DNA from 4 places in the Luteibacter sp. RCC_6_2 genome. Region 2 is predicted to be linked to each of the others. Evidence: riboswitches for the same ligand, from Rfam matches in the RefSeq annotation. Region 2 holds a riboswitch; each other region holds the start of a gene.
What was found. A riboswitch is a leader RNA that binds a small molecule or an ion and turns the genes downstream of it on or off. The one in region 2 is predicted to bind cobalamin.
Positions count from the first base shown of each region.

Region 1: it holds a riboswitch for cobalamin, as region 2 does, so the genes downstream of both, btuB (TonB-dependent vitamin B12 receptor) here and metE (5-methyltetrahydropteroyltriglutamate--homocysteine S-methyltransferase) in region 2, are expected to answer to the same signal.
Region 3: it holds a riboswitch for cobalamin, as region 2 does, so the genes downstream of both, AB6730_RS03850 (ribonucleoside-diphosphate reductase subunit alpha) here and metE (5-methyltetrahydropteroyltriglutamate--homocysteine S-methyltransferase) in region 2, are expected to answer to the same signal.
Region 4: it holds a riboswitch for cobalamin, as region 2 does, so the genes downstream of both, AB6730_RS14375 (TonB-dependent receptor domain-containing protein) here and metE (5-methyltetrahydropteroyltriglutamate--homocysteine S-methyltransferase) in region 2, are expected to answer to the same signal.

Region 1 covers NZ_JBFUPQ010000003.1:145,352-150,976, forward strand. Annotated here, with positions in the region: gene AB6730_RS04000 (diguanylate cyclase) at 1-225, opposite strand, end outside; gene AB6730_RS04005 (hypothetical protein) at 244-525, opposite strand; partial or broken gene AB6730_RS04010 (acyltransferase family protein) at 716-1,798, shown strand; cobalamin riboswitch at 1,816-2,047, shown strand; gene btuB (TonB-dependent vitamin B12 receptor) at 2,168-4,042, shown strand; gene AB6730_RS04020 (hypothetical protein) at 4,068-4,649, shown strand; gene cobO (cob(I)yrinic acid a,c-diamide adenosyltransferase) at 4,673-5,275, shown strand; gene AB6730_RS04030 (cobyrinate a,c-diamide synthase) at 5,272-5,625, shown strand, end outside.
Region 2 covers NZ_JBFUPQ010000004.1:135,369-140,993, reverse strand. Annotated here, with positions in the region: gene fusA (elongation factor G) at 1-1,175, opposite strand, end outside; gene AB6730_RS05500 (aldo/keto reductase) at 1,763-2,743, shown strand; cobalamin riboswitch at 2,791-3,007, shown strand; gene metE (5-methyltetrahydropteroyltriglutamate--homocysteine S-methyltransferase) at 3,201-5,492, shown strand.
Region 3 covers NZ_JBFUPQ010000003.1:101,694-107,318, reverse strand. Annotated here, with positions in the region: gene AB6730_RS03860 (SDR family oxidoreductase) at 1-196, shown strand, start outside; gene AB6730_RS03855 (response regulator) at 283-2,223, opposite strand; cobalamin riboswitch at 2,367-2,578, shown strand; gene AB6730_RS03850 (ribonucleoside-diphosphate reductase subunit alpha) at 2,734-5,250, shown strand; gene AB6730_RS03845 (ribonucleotide-diphosphate reductase subunit beta) at 5,285-5,625, shown strand, end outside.
Region 4 covers NZ_JBFUPQ010000012.1:149,810-155,434, forward strand. Annotated here, with positions in the region: gene AB6730_RS14370 (carboxypeptidase regulatory-like domain-containing protein) at 1-1,215, opposite strand, end outside; cobalamin riboswitch at 1,460-1,704, shown strand; gene AB6730_RS14375 (TonB-dependent receptor domain-containing protein) at 1,848-3,734, shown strand; gene AB6730_RS14380 (efflux RND transporter permease subunit) at 3,866-5,625, shown strand, end outside.

The sequences.
Region 1 (5,625 bases), on a different contig from region 2:
ATGCAGGTGGGCCCGTTGTGCCGCGGTCAGCCGCGGAACGTCGCGGCCGAGCCGCGCCACCGTATCCATGAAGGCGGGATGGTCGGAGGTCTTGGTCGCGTCGGCATGGGCGAGCGTCGCCGTCGCGTCCTCGCCCGGCGTGAGCTGAGCGAGGGCCGCGCCGGCATAAGACGCCAGCGTGAATGCGATCGCCAGTCCCAGCCGGCGTCCGATGCGACCGATCATGCCACCGTGGCCTCGCGCTCAGGCGTCGGAGGGATCGGGGACGTCGGGTGTTTCGGGTGCGTCCTTCGCAGGCGCTTCGGAGTCGTCCTCGTTCTGCGGCGTGTCGCCGAGCTGGATGCTGTTGAAGGTGCCCGGCGCGACGCGGTCGCGCAGCGCTTTCTCGTCACCGGCGAGAATCGCGGCGGCCAACGCGCCATCGACGGCGGCCTCGTCCAGCTCACGGGCCAGTTCAGCCGTGCCGGCGGCGCGTAACGTGGCGTCGCCACCCATGCGTTCCAGGAAATCGATAACGTCAGACATGTTTGCCCCTTGATGAGACGCCGGACCACCTCCCCCGGTGCCCGTGCGCGTGGCGATCATAGCGCGGTGGGACGCGGCCCGTCGGTCTCCACGGCAGGGGCCACCCGCATTTGCCCCGGGAATGCCATGAAGAGGCCCCCGGTCCCGCCGCTGGCGGCTTCACCATGCCCAGGCCAACAGGGGGAAATCCATGCATCGAACGCCAGGCCTCGATTCGCTCCGCGCCATCGCCATCGCCTGGGTGATGCTTTTCCATGGCTACCTCGTCGGCGGCCTCGGCGAAGGCTTCTCGAAACTCGAACAGTCAGGTTGGATGGGCGTCGACCTGTTCTTCGTGCTCAGCGGTTATCTCATCGGTTCCCAGGTGCTGAAATCCCTGGCCGTCACGGGCCGGCTCGACTTCGCCGCCTTTTACGGGCGACGTGCCGTGCGCATCCTGCCGGCGTTCCTCGTCGTGCTCGCACTGTACGTACTGTGGCCGGCGTGGCGGGAAACGCCGGGGATGCAACCGCTGTGGCAGTTCCCCACCTTCACCTTCAACCTGCTGTTCGATAACGGCGGGAACTACGCCTTCTCCCACGTGTGGTCGCTTTGCGTGGAAGAGCACTTCTACCTCGTGTTTCCCATCCTCGCCTTCGCCCTGACGCGCAAGCCGGCCGCGTGGAAATTCGCCGTCATATGCGCCGTCGTGGTCGTCGGCGGCATGCTCGTTCGCGGATGGTCGTGGATGCACTGGTTCGCGCCGGCGCAAGCGGCGGATGACAACGCAGGTACCGTCTACCTGCGCTACCTGTACTACCCGACATGGGCGCGCCTGGATGGACTGCTGGCCGGTGTCGCGCTCGCGGTGTGCGGCGTGTACTGGCCGCAGGTCATGGCGGGGTTGCGTGCACGGCCGAACAGGGTGCTCCTCGGCGGCGTGCTCCTGCTCGCGTCCGCGCTGGTGTTGTTCGACGGTGCACGCACCGGGTTCTGGCCCTGCGTCGCCGGTTACCCACTGATCGCGCTGGCGATGGCCGCCTTCGTCGCCGCGGCCAGCGGGGAGACGTGGCTGGCGCGGCTGGACATCCCGGGTGCGGGCTGGCTGGCCCGTGCCTCCTACAGTCTCTACCTCAGCCACAAGGGCGTCTTCCACCTCGTGCAGTCCGCCCTGGGCGGCCAGTTGGCCGACCATCGGTTCCTGCGTTTCGCCATCTATGCGACCGCGACCCTGGCCGGCGGCGCCGTCCTCCACTACGCGGTCGAGCGGCCCTTCCTGCGCTGGCGCGACAAGCGTGCCGCGCGTTCGGATACACTGTCGCCGCCCAAGGTGATCCACGGCTTCAGCGCCGCGGATTGAAACGGGAATCCGGTGACGTGCGTGGCCTGCCAAGGGCCGCCGCCATTCCGGAGCTGCCCCCGCAACGGTAGGCGAGCAAAAGGTCGGCATCGAGCCACTGTGCCAAGGCATGGGAAGGCGCCGTCCCCGCAGGATTCCCTGCGCTCGCGAGCCCGGAGACCGGCCTCGAGGTACACCGGACAGGCGGAGGGCCATGTCGTGGGTGGCCGACAGCCTTCCGCCGCCGGCGATCCCCGCCATCCCGATTCCCGTCCCTCGCCATTCATGCCGCGCGGGTAGGCGCGGTGAGCAGGGAGTCACCCCGTGTCATTTCGTTCCTCCAGCCTCGCGGTCGCCATCGCGCTGGCCTTCCTCGCGCCGGCCGTGTCTTTCGCCGATGCGTCCACCGATCTCGACCAGGTCGTCGTCACCGCCAGCCGCACCGACCAGACCCTCAACCAGGTGCTCGCCGCCTCCACGGTGATCGACCGGGCCGAGATCGAGCGCTTGCAGCCGCGATCGCTGGCCGACCTGCTGCGCGGCACGCCGGGCGTCTCGATCGCCAACAACGGCGGGCCTGGCAAGGCCACCTCGGTGTTCCTGCGCGGCACCGAGGCCGACCACGTGCTCGTCTTGGTGGACGGCGTGAAGATCGGCTCGGCCACCTCGGGCACCGCGGCCTTGCAGGATATCCCGGTCGACCAGATCGAGCGCATCGAGATCGTGCGCGGCCCGTATTCGAGCCTGTATGGCTCCGACGCCCTGGGTGGCGTCATCCAGATATTCACCCGCCATCCCGAAGGCGGCTTCGTTCCCCACTTCTCCGTGGGCGTCGGCAGTTACGACACGCTGCGTGGCTCGGCGGGCTTCGCCGGCAGGGGTGCCCAGGGTTGGTACGCGGTGGAGGCGAGCCACGACCAGACCGACGGCATCAACGCCTGCCGCGGCAAGCCCAGCCCGGGCGGTGGTGGCTGCTTCACCTATGAACCGGACAAGGACGGCTACCGCGACAACGCACTGTCATTGAAGGGTGGCTGGCGATTCGACGAGCAATGGGATGCGGACGCCAGCGCCACGCGCACGGAAGGACGCAACCACTACGACGGCACCAGCAGCAACGTCGCCGAATCGGCCACCCAGGTCGTCGGCGGCCGCCTGCGCTACAAGCCATCGCAGGACGTGCTGCTCACGGCCAACCTGGGTCGCAGTGAAGACCTTTCCACCGATTACGAGAACGGCGTCTACGCCGATACGTTCAACACGCATCGCGACGTCGCGTCCGTGCAGGCCGACCTTGGCCGCGTGGGTGGCGCCGCCGGCCTCACCACGCTCGGTTTCGACTGGCAACGCGATCGCGTCGTCGGCAATACCGACTATCTGGTGGATGCGCGGCGCAATCACGCGTTGTTCGCGCAGTGGCAGCAGGAGTTCGGAGCCAGTTCGGTACAGGCCGGCCTGCGCCGCGACGAGAACAGCCAGTTCGGAGGAAAGACCACCGGCAGCTTGCAGTACGGCTACGCGCTGACGAAGACCCTGCGCGTCACGGGCAGCTATGGCACCGCGTTCAAGGCGCCGACGTTCAACGACCTCTACTATCCCGACTACGGCAACCCCGACCTCGGCCCCGAGACCTCGCGGAACTGGGAACTCGGTGTACGCGGCACGCCCGGCTGGGGCAACTGGTCGATCAACGCCTTCCAGAACAAGATCGACCACCTGATCGTGTTCGACTCCGGCCTGAGCGGACCGTTGTTTCCCTTTGGCGGGGCGAACAACATCGATCGTTCGCGCATTCGCGGCGTCGAACTGGCGGCGGACACCACCCTTGGTGACTGGCGCCTCGCCGGCAACGCGACGTGGTTGCAGCCGGACGACGATAGCGACGATGCGTCGCACGGCAACCTGTTGCCGCGTCGCGCGCGCCGCACCGCGCATGTCGATGTCGATCGCAGCTTCGGCGCGTTCAGCGCCGGTGCGAGCGTGTTCGCTTCCGGTTACCGCTACGACGATACCGCCAATGCCCATCGGCTCGGCGGCTACGCGCTGACCAACCTGCGCATGGCCTATGCCTTCGACGCGGCCTGGAAGGTCGAACTGTCGGCCAACAACATCTTAGACCGCCACTACGAGACGGCCCGCTACTTCAACCAGCCGGGCCGCAACTGGATGCTCACCTTGCGCTACCAGCCCCGTTCATGACCGCACACACATCGAGGACTATCCGATGAAACCGCTTTCGCGTCCCCTGTTCACCGCCGTCGCCGCCTTGTTCGCCTTGCTCATGATCGGCACGCGTTTCTCCCATTTCGGGGACGCGTTGCACCTGCCCGACGCCTCGATGGGGTTGTTCTTCCTGGGTGGTCTCTACCTGCGCAAGCACCTCGCCTTTCTCGGCTTCGTCGCCCTTTCGGTGCTGATCGACTGGTACTCGGTGAGCTATGCGGGGGTGAGCGACTTCTGCATCACCGTGGCTTACTCGTTCCTGCCGCTGGCGTATGCGGTGCTGTGGTATGCGGGGCGTCTCCTGGCGCCACGCTTCGACGGATCGCTTGCCTCGCACGCCCTCGTCTTCGCGGGCATCGTGGTTGGCGCCACGCTCTCCTATGCGATCTCCAACGGCGCGTTCTACTGGCTGGGTGGCCGTTATACCGAACCGAACATGGACCAGTACGTGCAGCGTTTCGCCCAATGGGCGCCGTTGTTCGTTCGTGCCGCCGCCGGATACGTGCTCGCCGCCCAGCTGGTCCAGGCCCTGGTGTTCCGCTTCGCGCCTCGCGCGGGCGACGGCAAGACGGCCAGCGCATGAACGACACGGTGCCCTGGCAGGACATGGACGAGGATGCTCGCCATCGGGACCGGATGCGCCGCAAGAAGGAGCTGATAGACCGGCGTATCGCCAAGGCGACGATCGACCGCGGCGTACTGGTGGTGAACACCGGCAACGGCAAGGGCAAGAGTTCGTCGGGCTTCGGTATGCTGGCGCGATCGCTCGGCCATGGGTTCCGCTGTGGCGTCGTGCAGTTCATCAAGGGCAGTTTCTCCACCGGCGAGGAGGCGTTTTTCCGCATGTTCGAGGACGGACCGCTGGATTACCACGTCATGGGCGAGGGCTACACCTGGGAGACCCAGGACAAGGCGCGCGACGTGGCCGCGGCGATGGCTGCATGGGAGGTGGCGGAGAGCATGCTTCGCGACCCCGCCTACGACTTCGTGTTGCTCGACGAGCTCAACATCGCCCTGGTGAAGCGCTACATTCCACTCGACCGCGTGCTGGACGCGCTGCGCCTGCGGCCCGAACGGCAGCATGTCGTCGTCACCGGCCGCGGTGCACCCGATGAACTGGTCGCCGCCGCCGACACCGTCACGGAGATGCGCGTGGTCAAGCATGCCTACCAGGCGGGCATCCGCGCGCAGAAGGGCGTCGAGCTGTGAGCCGTACCTGTCCCGCGCTACTGGTTTCCGCGCCTGCGTCGGGGCAGGGCAAGACCAGTGTCACCGCCGCGCTCGCCCGTGCCCATGCGCGGCAGGGACGCCGCGTGCGCGTGTTCAAGACGGGGCCGGATTTCCTCGATCCGATGATCCTGGAGCGTGCGAGTGGGGCGCCGGTGTACCAGCTCGATCCCTGGATGGGTGGGGACGACGACGTTCGCGCACGGCTTCATGCCGCCGCGGGCGACGCGGACCTGATTCTCGTCGAGGGCGTGATGGGCCTGTTCGACGGTGCGCCATCGAGCGCGGACCTGGCCATGGTTTTTGGGCTGCCGGTGATGGCGGTGATCGAC
Region 2 (5,625 bases):
AACGTCTCGCCCGTCGCCACGTCTTTCCAGCCCGCGATGGCGACGATGTCTCCCGCCTCGGCGGCATCCACCGCCTCGGTGTCTTCGGCACGCACGACGGCAAGCCGGCCGATCCGCTGCACACGATCGGTACCGCTACGCCACACGGCGTCGCCGACGCTCAACCGGCCCGAGTACACCCGGATAAAGGCCAGCGGACCGTGCGCCTGGTTGACCACCTTGAAGACGAGCGCCGCCAACGGCGCGTCCGCATCGGGCGCGACCATCAGGTCGCCTTCGTCGGTATGGCCGACCACGGCCGGACGATCCAGCGGCGACGGCAGGTACGCGACGAACGCATCCAGCAGCGGTTCGATGCCGACGTTGCGGAACGCCGAGCCCGGAAGTACCGGCGAGCCGGCACCCGCGAGCGTGCCGCGTCGAAGCGCCGCCGTGAGCGCCGCCGCGTCGATCGGCTGCTCGGCGAGCCAGAGCTCGGCCAGCGTGTCGTCACGATCGGCCACGGCGGCCACGAGTTCGGCACGCGCGTCCGCATACACCGCGCGTTCGCTCTCCGTCCACGGTTGGACCGCGCGCGTGCCGGCCTCGTCGAAACGCCAGGTGCGTTCCGCCACGAGGTCGACGAGGCCCGTCATGTGTTCGCCTTCGACGATCGGGCGCGCCACCACCCATGGGTTCGCACCGAGCTTGTCGCGCATCTGCCCGACCACCGCATCGAAGTCCGCTCCCGGGCGGTCCATCTTGTTGACGAACGCCATCAGCGGCACGCCGTGCCGGCGCGCCTGATGCCAGACGGTTTCGGATTGCGGCTGCACGCCGGCCACGCCGGAGAACACGGTGACGGCACCATCGAGCACGCGCAGCGAGCGCTCGACCTCGATCGCGAAGTCGATGTGTCCCGGCGTATCGATCAGGGTCAGGCGATGCGGCTGGCCGCCTTCCGGCGTCCAGTTCGCGCGCACGGCAGCGGCGCCGATCGTGATGCCACGCTCGCGCTCGAGTTCCATGTGATCGGTGGTGGTGGCGCCATCGTGCACCTCGCCGGTACGGTGGATCGTGCCGGTCTTGTAGAGCAGGCGTTCGGTGAGCGTGGTCTTGCCCGCGTCGACGTGCGCGATGATGCCGAGGTTGCGCCAACGGCCGACGGGGATCTGGGTTTCGCGGGTGGTACTCATGGCTAACAGTTCCTGATGGGGTCGCCAGGGGCTCGGATGTCATCTCGAGCGAGGCACTCCCCGATCCGTTTACCGCCGCCCCTGGCTGAGCGGGACGGTCAGGATCGGGGGTCGCGGCAGTTCTTCATGGCACGCTGCTCCAAAAGGTGGGTTCACAAGGAAATTCGAGACAAAAAAAAGCACCCTTGCGGGTGCTTTCGGTGTTCCTGGCAGCCGGTGCGACGTCTTACGACGAAGCTCCGCCAGGCACGGAACGCGCGCACCCGCGACGCGCCCATGGGGCGATCGGTGGGACGTGCATCAAATCGTGCTTGCAGCGGAACATGGCTTGGCTCTCGTGACAGGAGGCGAATGCTACGCCCGGGCCGGTTGACCGGCAAGGTGCGTCGTCTTCGCGTTGGGCTCCTAGATAGGGACGCCTGGGTCGGTTTCAAGGGGACCCGGTACCTTCGCTTCCGTGTCGTGATGCTCGCCTTTCACATGACGCGATTGTCATGATCGACGGGGCTGCCGACATTTACAGTATGTGGTTACCGATGTATCCGGGTCCGGATACCGCCCCATCCATACGTGTCTTGGAGTCCCGCATGCGCTACGTCAAACTCGGCCGTACCGGCCTGGACATTTCCCCCCTGGTCCTTGGCTGCATGACTTACGGCGTGCCCGAGCGCGGCAACCACGCCTGGACGCTCGACGAGGAACAAAGCCGCCCCTTCATCCGCAAGGCGCTCGATCTCGGGATCAATTTCTTCGATACCGCGAACGCGTATTCCGATGGCACGTCCGAGGAAATCGTCGGGCGCGCGCTGAAGGATTTCGCGAGGCGCGACGAAGTCGTGATCGCCACGAAGACCTACTTCCACTGGCGCAAGGGGCCCAATGGCGGCGGTCTTTCGCGCAAGGCCATCTTCCATTCCGTCGACGACAGCCTTCAGCGTCTGGGCACCGATTACATCGACCTTCTGCAGATCCACCGCGCCGATCACACCACGCCGGTCGAAGAGACGCTCGAAGCGCTGCACGACCTGGTGAAGGCGGGAAAAGTGCGCTACCTCGGCGCGTCGTCCATGTATGCATGGCAATTCGCGAAGATGGTCTACACCTCTCGGCTCCACGGCTGGACCGAGTTCGTGAGCATGCAGGACCACTACAACCTGCTCCAGCGGGAGGAAGAGCGCGAGATGATTCCGTTCTGCATCGACCAGGGCATCGCGGTCATCCCGTGGAGCCCGCTGGCACGCGGCCGCCTCACGCGCGACTGGGACGAAACCAGCACCCGCCAGGAGAGCGACGTCTTCGGCAGCACGCTGTACAACGCGACCGCCGAGTCGGACAAGGCGATCGTCGCGGCGGTGAAGAAGGTCGCCGAGGAGCGCGGCGTGCCGCGAGCGCAGGTCGCCCTCTCATGGGTCGCTCACCGCAATGGCATCACCGCACCCATCGTGGGCGCTTCCAAGCCCCATCACCTCGACGACGCCGTGGCGGCGATCGATCTCGTGCTGAGCCCGGAAGAGACGGCGACGTTGGAAGCCGCCTACGGCCCGCATCCCGTCGCAGGCTTCGAATAAGCGACCACTGTCCCTCCCCCGCATTGACTTTGGACGTCCAGAGGGCTAATTTGCCGCTCGTTAGCGGTCTTTATCTTTCTATTCGAATAGGAAGATAAAGCTAAGAGGGAAGCCGGTGGGAATCCGGCGCTGCCCCGCAGCGGTATGTGGAGACGAACCCGTCACAGGCACTGGATCGATGGCGATCCGGGAAGCGGCGGGGGAGGAGACGCCCCGGCGTCACATCCACGAGCCCGAAGACCTGCCGCCAGCCGGAACGAACGCGCCGTCATGGGTGCGTCGCTCCGTCCGGCCTGGGCCGTCGCCTCCTTCCGGGACGCGGCCCGGTTCGCCCGCGGGGGCGAAGGTCGACGGCAAACCCTCATGACCCAGGCATCGCCCATGGGGTTACCGGGCGACGTCCGTGTCATGCGACAAGCCGCCCTTCCCTCCTCTTTCTTTGCGAAGAGGAACAGTCATGCCACACGTCACCTACCCCGGTTTTCCCCGTATCGGTCGCCGCCGCGAGCTCAAGCGCGCGCTCGAAAGTCATTGGAAGGGAAACATCGGCACCGAAGAACTACTCGATATCGCCCGTGAATTGCGCTTGCGACACTGGGCGCTCGCCCGGGACGCGGGTGCCGACAGCGTTCCAGTGAATGATTTCTCGCTCTACGACCACGTGCTCGATGCGGCGGTCATGGTGGACGCCATTCCCGAACGCTACCGACCGCTTCACGATATCGATCCGCTGGGCGGCTACTTCGCCATGGCACGCGGCAGGCAGGACGATCGCGTCGACCTGCCCGCGCTTGAAATGACCAAGTGGTTCGACACCAATTACCACTACATCGTCCCCGAAGTGTCGGCGGGCCAGAGGTTCGCCGCCCGGCCCGGCAAGGTGGTGGGCGAATATCGCGAAGCGGTCGCGGCGGGACATATCGCACGTCCGGTACTGCTCGGCCCGATCACCTTCCTGTACCTCGCCAAGGCGGCCGATGGCAGCGACCCGTTGGCACTCCTCGATGCGCTCCTACCCGCCTGGCTCGGCGTGCTCGACGCCCTTGCCGACGAAGGTGCCGGGTGGGTGCAGGTGGACGAGCCCGTACTGGCGCTCGATCTCGACGATGCCACGCGTGATGCCTTTCGCCGCGCCTATGCGTGGATCGCCACGCAGTCGCGGCTACGCGTACTGGTCGCGACTTACTTCGGTCCACTCGACGGCAATCTCGAACTCGCCATGTCGCTGCCCGTCGCCGGCCTGCACGTCGATCTCGTACGTGCACCGGAGCAACTCGACGCGGTGCTCGCCGCGTTGCCGGCCGACCGTGTCCTCTCGGCGGGTGTGCTCGACGGACGCAACATCTGGTTGAGCGATCCGTCGATCATCCTTCCCCGCATACAGACGCTACGTGATCGCCTTGGCGACGAGCGCTTATGGTTGTCGACGTCTTGCTCCTTGCTGCACGTACCGTTGGACGCCAACGAGGAAAAACGCCTGCCGGGAAGTCTCGCGACATGGTTGTCGTTCGCCCGGCAGAAAATCGCCGAACTACGCCGCTACGCCGACGCCGTCCAGGGCGACGAGGTCGCCCGGCAAGCGCTCGCGCACCAGGCCATGCTGATCGCCGGGCGACAGGACGCGCCCGGGGTCGTGCGTGACGAGGTACGCAAACGCGTTCGCCAGCTCACGGCGCAGTTCGGCCGCCGCCGCTCGGGGTATCCGTTCCGCGCGGCCGTGCAGCGTGAACGATTCGGCCTGCCGGACCTGCCGACGACGACCATCGGTTCGTTTCCGCAGACCGCGACCCTCCGCGTCGCCCGCGCCGCGCATCGCGCAGGCAAACTGGACGACGAGGCGTATGACGCCATCCTGCGCGATGAAGTGCGTCGCGCCGTCGCGTTCCAGGAGGAGGCCGATATCGACGTGCTCGTCCATGGCGAGCCCGAACGCAACGACATGGTCGAGTATTTCGGCGAACAACTCGACGGCTATGCCTTTACGTCATTCGGCTGGGTGCAGAGCTACGGCTCGCGCTGCGTGAAGCCTCCGATCGTCTATGGCGACGTGGCACGGCCCGCGCCGATGACCGTGGCCTGGTCCGCGTTCGCGCAATCGCTGACGAAAAAACCGATGAAGGGCATGCTCACCGGTCCGGTGACGATGCTGCAATGGTCGTTCGTGCGCGACGACCTGCCCCGCGCCGATGTCTGCCGGCAGATCGCACTCGCCTTGCGCGACGAGGTGCGCGATCTCGAAGGAGCGGGCATCGGCATCGTACAGATCGACGAACCCGCCTTGCGCGAAGGCCTGCCGCTGCGTCGCGCCGAGTGGGGCGGCTATCTCGCGTGGGCGGTGGAGGCGTTCCGCATCACCGCCGGTGGCGTCAGTGACGCGACCCAGGTGCACACCCACATGTGCTACTCGGAGTTCAACGACATCATCGAGGCGGTCGCGGCGATGGATGCCGACGTGATCTCCATCGAAACCAGCCGCTCGCGGATGGAACTGCTCGATGCCTTCACACGGTTCCAGTACCCGAACGGCATCGGCCCCGGCGTCTACGACATCCACTCCCCCCGCGTTCCCACCGAGGGCGAGATGGCCGGCCTGCTTGCCCGCGCGCTGCAGGTGTTGCGTCCCGACCAGCTCTGGGTGAACCCCGATTGCGGCCTCAAGACCCGCGACTGGCCCGAGGTCGCCGCGGCGCTGAAGGCCATGGTCACGGTGGCGAAGGCGGCACGCCAACGGCTGGGCGCGGCCGCCTGACCTGGCGCGGGCCGGTGGGCGCGCCCTGAACATCCATGCAATCGTCACTCCCGGGCGCTACCCTTCCCCCTGCAAACCGACCCGGAGGCGTGTATCATGGCGCGCCCTTTATCTCTTTATCCGTAAAGAAGGA
Region 3 (5,625 bases), on a different contig from region 2:
GCCGGTGTGGACGCCGTTGCAGCCGAGCGGTGGGCAACCACAGGAGAAGGTGGTCGAATTCGGCAAGAACGTGCCGCTGAAGCGGCCAGGGCAACCGGTGGAGTGCGCGCCGGTGTATGTGTTGCTGGCCAGCCAGGAAGCGAGCTTCATCACCGGGGAGACTTACGGGGTGACCGGTGGGCACATGTTGCCTTGAGGCGCGCCGTATCGCCGACAGGGTCGGCTCCCACCAGGGCATCGATGCTCCTGCTCTTGGTGGGAGCCGACCCTGTCGGCGATGCTCTACCGACCCGCGATCCGCCCGATCGCCTCCATCAGGTCGGCCACCCCATAAGGCTTCACGATGATCCGCGTTTGCACATCGCACTCGACCCCATTGGCCGTATGGTCGCCCGTCGCATAGATCACCGGCAGGCCGGGCTGCGCCTCGCGCAACCGCTCGGCCAGGTCCACCCCGTTCATCCCGGGTAGCCCGACATCGGCGAGCAGGATGTCGATCGGCTCGACGGCATGCACACGCAAGGCCTCGTTGCCATCGCCGGCCTCGAAGGCGATGTGGCCCCGGCTTTCGAGCATCTCGCAAATGGACATCCGTATCAGGGCGTCATCCTCGACGACCAGTACGCGCAGCGAGACCGATGGCGTGGGTGCCGCACCCGGCACCGCCATGGGCGCTGGCGCGATCTCGGCCGCCGGGCGCGGTACCCGCGCGGCCAGCACATGGCGTACGCGCCGGGCCAGCTGTTCCTTCGTGTACGGCTTGCTCAACAATTCCACGCCTTCATCGAGGCGGCCACCGTGCACGATGGCGTTCTCGGTATAGCCCGAGGTGAAAAGCACGGCGATGCCAGGCTGCCGTTTCATCGCCTTGCGCGCCAGCTCCGGACTGCGCAGCGGACCGGGCATCACCACGTCGGTGAAGAGCAGGTCGATCGCGATGCCACTTTCCACGATCGACAGCGCGCTCTCCGCGTCGCGCGCCTTCAACACGCGATAACCAAGATCGCCGAGCATGCCGACCACCGTCTCGCGCACCGCGTCGTCGTCCTCCACCACCAGGATCGTCTCGTCGCCACCGCGCACGGCTTCCTCGTCGAGATCGACCAGGCGGTCTTCGCTCTGCACGCAGCGTGGCAGGTAGATCTTCACCGTCGTGCCCTCGCCGGGCTCGCTGTAGATCTTCACGTGCCCACCGGATTGCTTGACGAAGCCGTAGACCATCGAGAGCCCGAGGCCGGTGCCGCGGCCCTCGGGCTTGGTGGTGAAGAAGGGCTCGAACACCTGGTCGATGATTTCCGGGGGAATGCCTCCGCCGGTATCGGTCACGGCGATCATCACGTACTGGCCGGGGCGCAGGTCGCCATGGGCCGCGGCATAGGCGCTGTCGAGCAAGGCGTTGCCGGCCTCGATGGTGAGCCTGCCGCGCCCGTCCATCGCGTCGCGGGCATTGAGCGCCAGGTTGAGCAGCGCGTTTTCCACGTTGCCCGGGTCGACCAGCGTGTTCCACAGGCCGCCGGCGACGACGGTTTCGATCTCGATCGCCTCGCCGAGCGCGCGACGCAGGAGTTCGTCCATGTCGCGGATGAACCGCCCGACGTTCACGACCTTCGGTGCCAGCGGCTGGCGCCGGCCGAAGGCGAGCAACTGCGCGGCCAGCTTGCTGCCGCGGGTCACGCCGGCCATCGCATTGGCGAGGCGCCGTTCCGCACGGGCATTGCCGGTGACGTCGGAGGCGAGCAGTTGCAGGTTGCCGCTGATCACCTGCAAGAGGTTGTTGAAGTCGTGGGCGACGCCACCGGTCAGCTTGCCGATCGCGTCCATCTTCTGCGCCTGGCGCAACTGGTCCTGGGTGAGGTCGAGCGCGAGCGCGGGACCGCTTCCGGCGCTGCGCCAGCCCTGGTCTTCGCCACTGGCCGGCTGGATGGACACGATGGCCGCGCCGTCCCAGCGTTCCATGCATACGCGCCAGGGCGAGCCGTCGACGGAACCGAGTTCCGCCGTGCGCATGCCGCTCGCGGCCAGATTCGGCAATTCCGACCTGAACCAGTCGCGGCCCGCACTGTTCCAGATGGACAGGAACCCGCCTTCGGGCAGGCGGGCCCTGGCCCAGGCATTGGCGTACAGGAGTTCACCCGTGGGAGAAAGGGCGGCGAGGCCGTAGGGCGCGGCGTCAAACGCCCGGGCGATCAGTTCATTGTCCTGCAATGCGAATGGTGAGGGCATCGAGCCTGAATGATCCGGGATGGGGAGCGGAGTTTATCGTCGCGGGTTCATGCACTTTGTGTAGAAGGCCTTTACATGTCTTGAACGAACGCGGACCTAGGTGGCTTACACCACATCTTGTGTTGACCAGCCATAGGATCGCCTATATCGTGTGTCCCGTTGGTGTCCGGAGAGGCGCGACTGCCCGTCGGACTTAATAGGGAATCCGGTGCGAATCCGGAACTGCCCCGCAGCGGTAAGTGGAAACGACCCCGTTCTATGCACTGGTCCTCGGCGACTGGGAAGCGACGGGTAGGCCGGGCCTCCAAGCCCTCGTCCACGAGTCCGAAGACCTGCCAACAGTCGGTGCCTGATCGGTACCGATTGTGGTGACGGCTTCCGCGGGGAAGCACGTCGCGGACCGGAGCCGCCTCGGGCGGGCTCCGTCCCGGCCTTTCCCGCATTGCCTGGCCACTTCGAGCCCCGTCCGAGGGAACGGGAGTTTGAACCAGGCCTTGGGGCACGCCACACATGACCACGATGGATTCCGCAGCGCGCGAGCGCACCGAGACGGCCGACCAGGCCGCCATTCCTTCTCCGACCGCCGGCAAGGCGCCCGCCGCCGGCTACAAGAACGACGCACCGCCGGCTTTCGCCCTCACCCCGCCGCACAACCCCGGCCAGATGCGCGTGACCAAGCGCAACGGTGGCCAGGAAGTCGTCGACGTGAACAAGATCGTGCGCGCGGTGACCCGCAGCGCCGATGGCCTGTACGCGGTCGATCCGATGCGCGTGGCGCTGAAGACGATCGGCGGCCTCTACGACGGCGCGACCACCCAGGAACTCGACCAGCTGTCGATCCGCACCGCCGCGGCGCTCACCGCCGAGGAACCGGAGTACGGCCAGCTGGCGGCGCGCCTGCTCGCCGCCTTCATCGACAAGGAAGTGTCCGGCCAGGACATCCAGTCGTTCTCGCAGTCGATCTCCACCGGTTTCGACCTGGGTATCCTCAACGAACGCCTGCGCGATTTCGTGCAGGTGAACGCGCGCAAGCTCAACGACGCGATCGACACCACGGCCTCGCGCCGCTTCGAATACTTCGGCCTGCGCACGGTCTATGACCGCTACCTGCTGCGCCATCCGACCAAGCGCTTCGTCATCGAGACGCCGCAGTATTTCTTCATGCGGATCGCCTGCGCGCTCGGCGGCAACGACGTGGCCGAAACGCTGGAGCTGTACCGCATGCTCTCGTCGCTGGAATACCTGGCCAGTTCGCCGACCCTGTTCAACGCCGGCACGGCGCATGAACAGCTGTCCTCGTGCTTCCTGCTGGACTCGCCGCAGGACGCACTGGAATCCATCTACGCCAAGTACGGCGACGTGGCCCAGCTGTCGAAGTTCGCCGGCGGCATCGGCCTCGCCTATTCGCGCATCCGCTCGCGCGGCTCCTTGATCAAGGGGACCAACGGTCATTCCAACGGCCTGGTGCCGTGGCTGAAGACGCTCGACGCTTCCGTGGCCGCCGTGAACCAGGGCGGCAAGCGCAAGGGCGCCGCCTGCGTCTACCTGGAATCGTGGCACGCCGACATCGAGGAATTCCTCGAACTGCGCGAGAACACCGGCGACGACGCCCGGCGCACGCACAACCTCAACCTCGCCAACTGGGTGCCGGACCTCTTCATGCGCCGCGTCGAGTCGGACGGCGACTGGTCGCTGTTCGACCCGAAGATCGTGCCGCACTTCGTCGATACCTGGGGTGCCACCTTCGACGCTGCCTACGAGAAGGCCGAAGCCGATGGCCTGGCGGTGAAGACGATCAAGGCACGCGAACTCTACGCGCGCATGCTGCGCTCGCTGGCGCAGACCGGTAACGGCTGGATGACCTTCAAGGATCGCTCGAACGCGACCAGCAACCAGACCGCGCGTCCCGAGAACGTCATCCACCTGTCGAACCTTTGCACCGAGATCCTCGAAGTGACCTCGGAAGGCGAGACGGCGGTGTGCAACCTCGGCTCGATCAACCTCGCCCGCCACGTGGTGGACGGCCAGTTCGACTACGAGAAGCTGTCGACCACCGTGCGCACGGCCGTGCGCCAGCTGAACCGCGTGATCGACCTGAACTTCTACCCGATCGCCACGGCGAAGACGGCGAACGTGAAATGGCGTCCGGTCGGCCTGGGCGTGATGGGCTTGCAGGACGTCTTCTTCAAGCTGCGCCTGCCGTTCGATTCCGATGAAGCCCGTGCGTTGTCCACGCGCATCGCGGAGGAGATCTATTTCCACGCGCTGTCGATGTCCAACGAGATCGCCGAGCGCGACGGCCCGCATCCCGGGTTCGAGGAAAGCCGCGCGGCCAACGGCGAATTGCAGTTCGACTATTGGCCGGCCGCCACGCCGGCCGGCAAGGACGGCCGCTGGGCGGAACTGCGCGAGAAGATCAAGGCCAAGGGCCTGCGCAACTCGCTGCTGATCGCCATCGCCCCCACCGCGACGATCGCCTCGATCGCCGGCTGCTACGAGTGCATCGAACCGCAGGTGTCGAACCTGTTCAAGCGCGAGACGCTGTCGGGCGACTTCCTCGTGGTGAATCGCTACCTCGTCGACGAGTTGAAGACGCTGGGCCTGTGGACGGCCGAGATCCGCGACCAGATCAAGCTCGCGGAAGGGTCGGTGCAAGGCATCGTGGCCATCCCGGCGGAACTGCGCGCGGTGTATCGCACCACCTGGGAGCTGCCGCAGAAGGCCTTGATCGACCTCGCCGCCGCCCGCGGTGCCTACATCGACCAGAGCCAGTCGCTGAACCTGTTCATGGAAAACCCGAACATCGGGCAGCTTTCCTCCATGTACATGTACGCGTGGAAGTCGGGCATCAAGACGACGTATTACCTGCGCTCGCGTCCGGCGACACGCATCGCGAAGACCACGGTCAGTTCGTCGGCCGCCTCGCTGCCGACGCCCGCCACACCGGTCGCGGACGCGCAGGAACAGGCCGAGGCCGCGGTGTTCTGCTCGCTCGAGAACCCCGAGTACTGCGAAGCCTGCCAGTAAAAAGAAAAGCTATTCACTTTCCCGAGGTACCCCGATGTCCGCTTCACCGATCACCCGCGATACCCACATCCTCGATCCCGGTTTCGAACTGACGCTGCGGCCGATGAAGTATCCGCAGTTCTACGAGATGTATCGCGCCGCCATCCGCAATACGTGGACGGTGGAGGAAGTGGATTTCTCGCTCGACGTGACCGACCTGAAGGCGAAGATGTCCGACGCGGATCGCCACCTGATCCATCGCCTCGTCGCGTTCTTCGCGACGGGCGACACGATCGTGTCGAACAACCTCGTGCTGAATCTCTACCAGCACGTGAACTCGCCCGAGGCGCGCATGTTCCTCTCGCGCCAGCTGTACGAGGAAGCGCTGCACGTGCA
Region 4 (5,625 bases), on a different contig from region 2:
GCCGATGTAGACGTCGCCACCCGGCGCCGAACCCGCGGCGGCGTCGAAATTCTTGAGGTTGTCGGTACCGATGTAGCCACCACGCGCGCCGACATTGTAGTCATACGCGTAGACACTGCGCTCGACATTGCTCTTGTCGCCGAGGCCAGTGATTTCGAGCAGATGGTTATCGGTGATGTTCCAGTCGACCTTGGCGAGCCACTTGGTCGCCTTCGACTCCTGATAGGTGCGCTGCGGAGCGGTGATGCTGCTGGTGTTGCGGCTATCGGAACGGGTGAAGTCGCCTGCTGCGAACAGGAACAACTTGTCCTTGATCAGCGGACCGCTCACATAGCCCGTGTACTGCACATCGGTGCTCTTGTTGCGCTTGCGGTCCTGCCAGAGCGTGCCGTCTTCGCGATAGATGCTGCGCGGGGTCTGACGCAGGCCTTGCGGCGTCACGTACAGACCGACGCCGCCTTTCCACTCGTTACCACCGCGCTTGGTCACGATGTTGATCACGCCACCCGTCGAACGGCCGTATTCCGCGCCGTAACCACCGGTGTAGATCTGCTGCTGGTCGATCGCGTCGAACGGAAGACTGGTGAAGCCGAGGCCGGTCAATGCGTTGGTGACCGAGTAACCGTTAATGTAGTACTGGTTTTCGGAGGCGGAAGCGCCACCGAACGAAGCGACGTTGCCGTAACGCGCATCGCCGGCGACGACGCCCGGCGCGAGCAGCGCCGCAGCGGTAACGTCGCGCGCCAGGGGAATTTTCTGCAACTGTTGTGAGGTCAGTACGGTACGGGAGTCCACCGACGACACGTCGATGGCCGGCAACGCGTTGCCCGTGACCTGCACCCCTTCGAGGTTCTGCGCCTCGGTCGTCGTGGCGGAGCCGGCGAAGGACACATCCACGCCGCCGCCGAGCGCGACCTGCACGTCGTTGCGGGTCTCGACGGTCTGGCCGCCGCGTTCCACGGTGACCTTGTAGCGACCGACCGGCAGCGAACTGGCGCGGTAGCGGCCATCGGCATCGACGCCGACATCGCGGGTCAGGCCGGTATCCAGGTTCTGCAGGTGGACGACGGCGCCTTCAGGCTGCGCGACGCGGCCGAAGACGACACCGGAAGCATTGGACTGGGCGAGCACGGCGCCGCTGGCGAAGCAGAGGGCGAGCGCGGTGCAAAGGGTCGATCGGCGCAGTACGCCGGTACGCTTGGTGGAACGTTGCATGTCTTGTCTCCCCGATAAACAGCAAAGTAAGCCGGCCACAAGAGGTGGCCGAGCTCGTTTGACGCCGTCTCATGGGCCTCCGGTACCCATCCCCCCCGGGATGCGGCCTGGCTGCTCATGCTCCCCGTGCGCAAGTAATTGCGCCCGACGGCTATCGGTTGCGGTTGTAATCGAATTATTTTGCGCACGTCAAGTGCATGTTAAGAATTCCGTTAAGTATCCGTGACAGTTCGGAGCCCGCCCGGTACCATCGGCCGGTTCGGGTGTCCCGACCGGCCAAGGCCGGAGAGGATGAAACGGGAAGCCGGTGCACCACGTCGTGGCAAGGCCGGCACTGCCCCCGCAACGGTAAGCGTCCATCGGGGCAGGTCGTCAGACCTTTCTCATGGAACCGGCCCACGCCACTGCGCAAGCGGGAAGGCACCGGTTCCGCCACCCCATGGGTGGCTGGCGCGAGTCCGGAGACCGGCCCGATGAACGTCCCGCCCCCTGTGGCGGGCGTCCCTGTTTCGGTCGATTCGCGGAGGGCGGATCCGGGCAGCCACCGGGTTCCCGCCCGTTCGCCGTTCGTCGCACGTCCTCCTCGAGCGCCCTTCGCGCATTGCCGCCTGGCGGCTGAGGAAGACGGTTCCATGAAGAAGACCCTGCTCGCGGCGGCCCTGCTGTCGTCCATCGCCGCGGCCCACGCCGCCGACGAAGCGGCGCCCGACCGGCTCGACCCGGTCGTGGTGACCGCCAATCGCGCCGCCACGCCACTGGACGAGGTGCTCGCGCCGGTCACCCTGATCACCCGCGAGGACATCGAGCGCCTGCAGCCGGTGAGCGTGCAGGACCTGCTCACCGGTTTGCCGGGCGTGACGATCGCCAATGCCGGCGGCATCGGCCAGCAGACATCGTTGTTCATGCGCGGCACCAACTCGTCGCACACCCTGGTGCTGCTGGACGGCGTCCGCGTGGGCACCGTGGGTGCGGGCTTGCCCGCCTACGAGCAGCTTCCCGTGGAACAGATCGATCACATCGAGATCGTCCGTGGCCCGCGTTCCGCGCTGTACGGCTCCGACGCCATCGGCGGCGTGATCCAGATCTTCACCCGCCATGGCCAGGCCGGCGAAGCCCCCACGCCGACGCTCTCGGTGACCGGTGGCAGCCATGGCTATTCGGCAGGCCAGGTGGGCGTGTCCGGTGGCAGCCAGCACGGCTGGTACAACGCCAGCCTGGGCGGGCAGTACACGGCCGGCATCAACGCCTGCCGCATAGGTGCCGCCACCGCCTTCGCCGGCTGCTTCACCGACGAACCGGACCACGATGCCTCCCGCACCTATAACGGCGCGCTGTCCGGCGGCTATCGCTGGGACGACGGCACGGAACTGACCGGCAGCTGGCTGCGCAGCAAGGGCGACATCGAATACGACGGCGACTTCCAGAACCTCACCCGCCGCTCGCAGCAGGTGGCCGGCGCGAAGCTGGCGTTCGACGTGCTGTCGAACTGGCGCATGTCGCTCAGCCTCGGCCAGAACCAGGACCGCGCCGACAATTACCTCAATGGTGCCGACAAGACCCTCGACTTCGTCCATTACGGCGTGGACAAGGCCCGCGTCGGCTACCTCTATTCGAAGCGCAACCAGGCGTCCTGGCAGAACGACTTCACGCTCGCGAAGGACCAGACGCTGAGCGCGGGCGTCGACTTCCAGCAGGAAAAGCTGAAGAGCGATACGGATTATCTGAAGGACTCGCGCAACAACACGGGCGTGTTCGCGCTCTACCAGGGCCTGTTCGGCCCGCACGAGATCCAGCTGTCGGCACGCCACGACCACAACACCCAGTTCGGCAACCACACGACCGGCTCGGCGGCCTATGGGTTCCGTTTCGACAACGGCATGAAGATCACCGCCTCGTACGGCACGGCTTTCCATGCGCCGACGTTCAACGATGAGTTCTACCCTTACGGCGCGCCGGTGAACCTGAAGCCGGAAACCTCGCGCACGGCCGAGATCGGCCTCTCGGCGCGGCCGGGCATCTGGAACTGGGCGGTGAACGCCTATCAGACCACGGTCGACGACCTGATCGGCTTCGATGCGAACTTCCTGCCGGTGAACGTGAGCAAGGCGCGCATTCGTGGGCTGGAAGGACAGCTCGGCGCCGACGTCGACGGTTGGCACCTGCGGGCCTATGCCACCCTCCAGCAGCCGAAGAACCGCGACTCGGGCGTGCAAGAGGACAACCTGCTGGCGCGCCGTCCCGAGCGCACCGCACGGGTCGACCTCGACAAGGACCTCGGCCGCTTCACCGTCGGCGGCTCGGTCTACGCGGCCGGGTACAGCTACGACGACGCGGCCAACACCCGCCGGCTCGGCGGCTACGCCACGGCCGACCTCCGGGCGACCTGGCACCTGGACACCGACTGGAGCGTGCAGGGTCGCGTCGCCAACGTCGCGGACAAGCGCTACGAAACGGCGGCGTTTTACAACCAGTTGGGGCGAACGGTCTACCTGACCGTTCGCTACGCACCCGGCCACTGACGCGCTCGCCGCATGAACGGGGCACCCCTGCCTTCCGGCAGGGCCCCCACTAAAGGCACACGCGACGAAACCAGCGGAACGTCATAAAGTTCGCGGGCGCGGGGAGCCTTCCCGCGATCACAGGAAGTGTCGTGAACTTTTTTGCACCATTCATTCGCCGGCCGATCGGCACCTCGTTGCTCGCGGCGGGCCTGACCCTCGCCGGCGCGATCGCATACATGCTGCTGGGCGTCGCCGCGTTGCCTTCGATCGAGGTGCCGGCGGTCTTTATCCAGGCGCAGATGCCCGGCGCCAACGCGCAGACCATGGCATCGACGGTCATCGCGCCGCTGGAGCGCCACCTGGGCCAGATCCCGGGCGTCGACCAGATGTACTCCAACAGCACGGAGAACTCCGGCTTCGTCCGCGTCCGCTTCAACATGGACCGCTCGACCGACGCCGCCGCCCGCGACGTGCAGGCCGCGATCAATGCGGCGGCCGCCGACCTCCCGGCCGGCATGCCCTCGCCACCGCAGTACTTCAAGTTCGACACGGGCCAGATCCCGGTGCTGCTGGTCGCGATGACCTCGAAGACCATGCCACCGGACAAGCTCTATGACGTGGTCGACACGCTGATCCGCCCGGCGGTGGCGCAGATCGACGGCGTCTCGCGCGTACAGGTGTTCGGCGGCACGCCCCATGCGGTCCGCATCGAACTGGACACGAACGCCCTGGCGGCGAAGCGGCTGACCGCGAACGACGTCTCCAACGCCTTGCAGGCGGCCAACGTGAACTCGCCGCAGGGCGTGCTCTCCGATGGCGAGACGCAGATGACGGTGATCGCGAACGACGGCCTGCGCGACCCGAAGGACTTCGCCAACATCCTGATCGCCATGCGTGACGGGGTGCCGGTACGGCTCTCGGACATCGCCAATGTCCACAGCGGCCAGCAGGACCAGTTCCAGGCCGCGTGGTTCCAGGGCGAGCGCTCGGTCACCATGCAGATCAGCAAGCGCCCCGAGGCGAACTCCATCGCCACGGCGGAAGCCATCCGGGCGGCCTTGCCACGGTTCCAGGCGCTGCTGCCGGCGGACGCGAAGGTCACGCCGATCTTCGACCTGACCCAGACCACGCAGTCCGCGCTGCACGAGGTCAAGGTCGCGCTGATGATCAGTATCGTCATGGTCATCATGGTGATGCTGGTGTTCCTGCGCCGCCTGGGACCGACGATGATCGCCACGCTCAGCGTGCCGCTGTCGCTGGCCGGTGCCTTCGTGGTGATGTGGACGCTCGGCTATACGCTGAACACGATGTCGCTGATGGCGCTGGTGCTTTGTATCGGCTTCGTCGTCGATGACGCCATCGTGGTCATCGAGAACATCGTCCGGCACATGGAGAACGGTGCGAAACCCATGGCCGCGGCGCTGGAAGGCGTGCGCGAGATCGGTTTCACGGTGATCTCCATCACGCTGTCGCTGGTGGCGGTGTTCGCGCCGCTGCTGTTCGGCAACAACATGATCACCAAGCTGCTCCGCGAGTTCTCGGTGACGCTCGCCGCGGCCGTGCTGATCTCGGCGGTGGTGTCGCTGACGCTGACCCCGGCCTTGTGCGCGCACTACCTCAAGCATGACGCGCCCGACCGCAAGGCGAGCCGTTGGGAGCTGGCGCTGGAGCGTTTCGACCGGGGCTTCCTCGGGGTTTACCAGCGCGCGCTCGACTGGGCGATGCGCCACCGCCGCCTGATGCGCTGGCAGCCCTTGATCCTGCTCGCCGCGACGGTCGTGCTGGCCATCGCCGTGGTCAAGACGGCCGGTGGCAACTTCATGCCCGACGAGGACACCGGCATGCTGCAGGCGCAGATCAGTGCCGACGCCAACATTTCGCCGGACGAGATGACGCGCCGCCTGAAGCG